3 regions of the Clostridioides sp. LIBA-7602 genome follow, and region 1 is predicted to be linked to each of the others. Evidence: riboswitches for the same ligand, from Rfam matches in the RefSeq annotation. Region 1 holds a riboswitch; each other region holds the start of a gene.
The links. Region 1 has a riboswitch for thiamine pyrophosphate ahead of thiD (bifunctional hydroxymethylpyrimidine kinase/phosphomethylpyrimidine kinase). Riboswitches for the same ligand answer to the same signal wherever they lie in the genome.

Region 2: it holds a riboswitch for thiamine pyrophosphate, as region 1 does, so the genes downstream of both, ACTG45_RS10220 (MTH1187 family thiamine-binding protein) here and thiD (bifunctional hydroxymethylpyrimidine kinase/phosphomethylpyrimidine kinase) in region 1, are expected to answer to the same signal.
Region 3: it holds a riboswitch for thiamine pyrophosphate, as region 1 does, so the genes downstream of both, thiC (phosphomethylpyrimidine synthase ThiC) here and thiD (bifunctional hydroxymethylpyrimidine kinase/phosphomethylpyrimidine kinase) in region 1, are expected to answer to the same signal.

What each region holds. Positions count from the first base shown of each region.
Region 1 is NZ_CP196991.1:1,747,938-1,750,145, forward strand. Features, by position in the region: gene ACTG45_RS08350 (GIY-YIG nuclease family protein) at 286-597, shown strand; TPP riboswitch at 689-781, shown strand; gene thiD (bifunctional hydroxymethylpyrimidine kinase/phosphomethylpyrimidine kinase) at 883-1,677, shown strand; gene thiM (hydroxyethylthiazole kinase) at 1,701-2,208, shown strand, end outside.
Region 2 is NZ_CP196991.1:2,141,584-2,143,791, reverse strand. Features, by position in the region: gene ACTG45_RS10230 (winged helix-turn-helix transcriptional regulator) at 1-242, shown strand, start outside; gene ACTG45_RS10225 (hypothetical protein) at 357-533, opposite strand; cyclic di-GMP riboswitch class I at 586-675, opposite strand; TPP riboswitch at 1,128-1,227, shown strand; gene ACTG45_RS10220 (MTH1187 family thiamine-binding protein) at 1,361-1,651, shown strand; gene ACTG45_RS10215 (ABC transporter permease) at 1,626-2,208, shown strand, end outside.
Region 3 is NZ_CP196991.1:1,866,608-1,868,815, reverse strand. Features, by position in the region: gene thiC (phosphomethylpyrimidine synthase ThiC) at 44-1,345, opposite strand; TPP riboswitch at 1,486-1,597, opposite strand; gene recQ (DNA helicase RecQ) at 1,686-2,208, opposite strand, start outside.

The DNA.
Region 1 (2,208 bases):
TTGCCCCCTTTTTATTAGGGTATCACAATTTTTTTATACGTGTCAATTTATTTTTTTGAAAATTATAATTTTTTTGAAAATTTTATTTTTTATAATTTGTGAATTTTTTATTATAAAAATAAAAACGTTATTATTGTGTCAAATTTTAGCGTTATACTTATATAGAATGGATTTTATACATCTACATTAGAACTAACACTAAGAAGGTTACATATGCAAAATACATGCCATTTTTATCAATTCTATAATATAATATTTATATATTTAATAAGGATGTGATTTGAGATGTATTTTACATATATTATAAGATGTAAAGATGGTTCTCTATATACTGGATATACTAGTAATATAGTTAGAAGAATGAATGAACATAAGTTGGGAATTAATTCAAAATATACAAGGGCAAAGGGATTTAAAAAACTAGAAGTTTATTTTGTAACCAATACAAAAAGTAATGCAATGAAATTGGAATGTTATATAAAGAAATTAACTAGAAACAAAAAATTATCTATAATAAAAAAACCAGAGACACTTATAGATTTAATTGATAATAAAGATGCTTATATTGTTGGAAAAGAAATAGAACAATTAACATAAATATTAGCATTAACATTATAATAAGTGTATATGATGTAAAACTTGACAATAAATACTATTGTAATATAATGAAGTTATAAATATAATAAATTAAAATAGCTAGGGGAGCCAAGAGCTGAGAGGAATACCGACCCTTACACCTGATCTGGATAATACCAGCGTAGGAAAGCTTAGTATAAAACTTAAGTGTATATTATTTATGATATATGCGATTTCTAAGCTATACCTATTGTAGGTATAGCTTTTTTAATTAAGTTATTTAAATTAAACTTTAGGAGGGAATAAATGAGTAATTATAAAATACCAACACTTACAATCGCTGGGTCAGATTCATCTGGAGGAGCTGGAATTCAAGCTGATTTGAAGACTTTTAGTGCAATTGGTACTTATGGTATGAGTGTAATAACAGCTATAACAGCACAAAATACTCAAGGAGTTTTTGCAGTAGAAGATTTAAGTAAGGAAATAATAAAAAAACAGATAGAGGCAGTATTTGAAGATATACCTCCAAAAGCTGTAAAAATAGGAATGGTTTCAAGTCCTGAGATTATACTTGAAATAGTTGAAAATATAAAGAAATACAATCCAAAATATTTGGTAGTAGACCCTGTAATGATATCTAAAAGTGGATATTATTTATTAAAGCCAGAAGCAAAAGAAAATCTAATTAAATACTTGATGCCACTTGCATACATAATTACACCAAACATCCCAGAGGCAGAAGAAATCACAGGAATAAAAATAAATAATATAGATGATATGAATAGAGTAGGAAAAGAAATACTACAACTTGGTCCTAAATTTGTCCTTATGAAAGGGGGGCATTTAGATGGAGAAGCAGTAGATATTTTAGTTGGTAAAAATATGTTTAAAGTTTATAAAAGTGAAAGAATTGATAAAAAAAATACACATGGAACAGGATGTACATTATCTTCTGCAATAACATCCTATTTGGCATTAGGTTATGAAATAACAGAAGCAGTAAATTTAAGTAAACTCTATATAACAGAAGCAATAAAAAATAGTTTTGATATAGGTCATGGAGTAGGACCAGTGCATCATTTTTATAAATTTGAATAATAAAAAATTGTTGGAGGTAGGCTATGTATAATTTAATTAAAGATGTAAAAGAATCAAATCCATTGGTAATTCATTATACTAATAATGTAACTATAAATGACTGTGCCAATGTAACTTTAGCTATAGGAGCAAGTCCTCTTATGAGCTTCTCATATGAGGAAGTAGAAGAAATGGTAAGTATAGCAAATTCTGTAGTAATAAATATAGGAACGATGAATTCAAATATGTTAGATTTATTTTTATTAGCAGGAAAAGCAGCAAATAAGTATAATAAACCTGTTATATTAGACCCAGTGGGAGTATTTGCAAGTAAAGCTAGAGCAGAACTAACAAACAAACTTTTAAATGAAGTCAAATTTAATGTAGTTAAAGGTAATATGGCAGAAATAAAGTTTATAGGTGGTTTTGATGTAAGGGGAAAAGGTGTAGATTCATTTGACTATGAAGAAGATTCTACTGATATAATAAAAAAAGTTTCTGAAAAACTTGAATGTATAGTAGTAGCAACTGGAAAAACAGATATAATAACTG
Region 2 (2,208 bases), 390 kb from region 1:
TTTTATGGCATATTTTAAAACAAGAGCCAATACGTTACAGTCAATTAAAAAAAGAAGTTGTTCATATAAGTCATAAGATACTGTCACAAGAATTAAAGTATCTTGAAAGAGATGGACTTATTAAAAGAATTTCTTATCCAACTATTCCTCCAAAAGTTGAATATTTGTCTACTAAACGTGGTAAATCATTGGAATCGATATTATTAGAATTATGTAATTGGGGTAAACAGTATATGAGATAAACTCAACTGTTTACTTCATGAAAAATAGATAATGAAGCTTATTTTAATTAGTTCTTTAATGTATTATAAAACGTAGATAAAACTAAAAAGGGTTTTCTAGAAAATAAAATTTCTTTAATTATATCTGCTTACCAATACCATCACTTGATGCAAACAAGATTCTACCACGTTCTCTCCATATTCTAGTATAAAGTCATTTAATTGTGTATCTATAAAATTGCAGTAATCGTATGAACTGCATATATATGCAGTTAGTATATGCGTACATCTATCCTTTTTATCTATAAACATATATTATTTATCCCCCTAAAAAACTTTCATAAAAACAAAAAGAAAATATCTTTTTGGCAACTGGCTGACATAACTTGTTTTATAAGCCTTAGTCCCTATAGCTTTGCGTCACTAAATTTCTCTAGTTTTGCCTATTTAGTTTTATTCTACAATTACAATCATATAGGAAAACGTTTTATTTTTCAATATACATATTAAAAAATTTAAAAATTAAAAAAAATAATTTATTTTTCAAAAATAAATTAGGTAAAATAATTATATTATATAGACAAATTAGAGTAATATATTTTTATTATTAAATTAGATTGAATTAATTTAATACAGTAAAATAAAGCTGAACAAAGTTAAATGGTTAATAAAATAAAAAAAATCATTATAACAGTATATTTTTTACATATAAACTTTAAAATTTAATCAAACTCTAATAAACTCTAATAAATTATGATAAGTATGTATAGTAGGCATATAATTTTGTAAAAAGTATTATTAAAATATTATTTTGGTATTATATATTTTAAAACAGACAAAATATATAATATGAATAAAAAATTTGTTAAAATATGATAAGTGTAGTATAATCAAGTAGAAAAGATATAATATATTTCGGGGAGCTAATGTGCTGAGAGGAGATTTTATCTCGACCCTTTGAACCTGTTTGGATAATGCCAGTGTAGGGAGACCAGTAAAGATGAAAAAAAGTCTTATCCTATTGTGGATAAGACTTTTATTTTATTTAAATATTATATTATCTTTTTAGGAGTAAAAAATTTTAATAAAAAACAAAATATACCTAGTAGGTATTAATTATTTTTAAAGGAGTGATTTAAATGGTAATCGCAGACATAGCAGTAATGCCACTAAGACCTTACAAAGGTGAAGAAGAAATGTATAAAGTAGTAGATGCTTGTATTGCTGAAATTGAAAAAAGTGGTCTTAAATGTGAAATAGGTGCAATGAGTACGACTGTTGAAGGTGATTTTGATGAAGTTTTTGAATTATTGAAGAAAGTACATAAAATCCCTTTTAACCTTGGATGTGAAAGAGTTATAACAGTAGCTAGAGTAGATGAAAAAGCTGGGGGCTTGACTATAGATGAAAAACTTAGAAATCATAGATAAAGTTAAAGATAGTATATATCCAATAGCAACATTTTTGTTTATACTTATTCTTTGGCAATCTGTGGTAGAAGTTTTAAAAGTCCCACAGTATATACTACCCACACCAGTAGATATACTTAATGTATTTTTTAAAGACTCTCAAAATTTATCTATGCATGCTGTAGTTACTATAGGAGAGGCAATACTTGGTTTTATAGTTGCAATTATAATATCATTGATAATTGGTGTATTGATGGATTTTGTGTTGATAATAAAAAAATGTCTTTATCCTATTATGTTGGTCACTCAAATGATACCTACAATAATTATAGCTCCACTTTTTATGATATGGTTTGGCTTTGGGACAATGCCAAAAATATTGATGGTAACGCTTACTTGTTTTTTTCCTATATTAATAAGTTTTGTAGATGGAATTGAGAATATTGATAAAGATTATTTAAATTTATTTAAGACTATGAATTCAAATAAAATTAATACATTTATTCATCTTAAATTTCCTATGGCAATGGATAAATTTTTTTCTGGACTCAAGATATCTGCAACATATGCTGTAATGG
Region 3 (2,208 bases), 120 kb from region 1:
AAATCACCTCCTCTTTTTAAATTTATTTTATTCTAGTCATAAATTATATTAAATTAAGCTCCTCATTGTTTAATATTTTCTTAACCGTTCTCATTGAACACATTTTTCCACACATAGTACAGCTATCTTCATGAGTAGGAGTTGATTCATCTCTATATCTCTTGGCTTTTTCAGGATCTATTGCAAGTCTAAACATCTCACACCAGTCTAAATCAGCTCTAGCCTTACTCATCTTATTATCCCATTCACGAGCACCTTTAACATTTTTAGCTATATCTCCTGCATGAGCAGCTATTTTTGCAGCTATTATGCCTTCTTTCATGTCATCTAAATTAGGTAATCTCAAGTGTTCTGCTGGAGTTACATAACATAAAAAGTCTACTCCTTTAGCACATGCTAAAGCTCCTCCTATTGCACTTGTTATATGGTCATAACCTGGTGCTATATCTGTAACTAATGGTCCAAGAACATAAAAAGGTGCTCCATGACACAATCTCTTTTCTAATACTACATTTGCTTCTATCTCATCAATAGCCATGTGACCAGGTCCTTCTATCATTACTTGTACATTTCTTTCCCATGCTCTCTTAGTAAGTTCACCTAATACTACAAGTTCTTGAATTTGAACACCATCAGTAGAATCTTTTATACAACCAGGTCTACAAGCATCTCCTAAACTCAATGTAACATCGTATTCCTCGCATATATCCAATATTTTATCAAAATTAGTGTAAATAGGATTTTCCTTATTATTCAATTCCATCCATGCAAATAACAGAGAACCACCACGAGATACTATATGAGTTAATCTTTCATGATTTTTTATCTTTTGGCAAACATTTCTTGTAAGACCTGCATGTATAGTAATAAAGTCAACTCCATCAATCGCATGCTGTTTTATTACATTTAAAAACTCTTCTTCTGTTATATCTTTTAATTCTTTCTCTAAATATCCCACTGCATCGTACATAGGTACTGAACCTATCATTGCAGGTGACATTTCAACCACTTTTTCTCTAAATTCTCTAGTTTTACCATAGTTACTCAAATCCATTATAGCTTCAGCTTTCATGTCTATTGCTACTCTAACTTTTTCAAGTTCTTTTTCTATATCCTTACAATCTCTTGAAATTCCTAGATTTACATTTATTTTTGTTCTTAAATTTTTACCTACACCTTCTGCACTTAAAGATTTATGATTTTTATTAGCAGGTATAACAACTTGTCCATTTGCTATTAATTCTCTTAATTCATTCACATCTACTTGCTCTTTTTGAGAAACGATTTCCATTTCTTTAGTTATTATGCCTTTTCTAGCAGCATCCATTTGTGTTGTATAATTCATATTACAATCCTCCAAGATTAAAGTTATAGTTTTTGAAAATAAAAAAAGTGCTTTTCCTTGTTTGGAAAGCACTCTTATAATCATATATACACTTAGACAAATTTTCCCTAAAATTAAATAATTTGTCTATTTATGTAACAAAATTATATTAAAAGCTTCCCTTCGCAAGCATTATCTTGATCAGGTTATTAGGGTTTGTAAGTTACGGCTTTATCTCTCAGCTAGCCAATTCTAGCGCCCCTAGCTCTAATTTTTCATTATTTTTACAAATTCAGTATAACACAGCAAAAATATTAGTTCAACACAATAATACAAATTTTATTTTTGAATATGTTAAAAATTACTCTGACATAATATCATTTTTTAAATTTTTAAGATAAGAATCAAGCATCACAGCTCTTATTTTTTCATACTTTATTGAATCTGGAAGTTTTCTTTTTATATTATTTAAATTATCATATCCCACTTTTTCACAAACTTCTAAAATCATTTTCTTTTCATCTTCATCATAGAAATTTTCTAATTCTAATTCAAATGTTATACTATTTCCATCCTTTACATAATCATGTACATATCCAATGATGGTTGATAATGAAACCTCTATTTCTTGACTAATACTTTGTATATCCTTTCCTTGATTTAATAAATCTAATGCTATTTCATTATTTTTTCTACTTTCTCCATCTAGTATTAGCTTCCTTTTACCCTTTTTATCCCAAATAACATTAATATCATTTTCTTTTACATATTGTTTGACTTCATCTAAAATACTAGCTCCATACTTTTCAATTTTTACCCCACCTATACCTGAAATATCTTTCAGTTGCTCTTCATCAAGCGGATATCTTCCACTTATTTCTTTC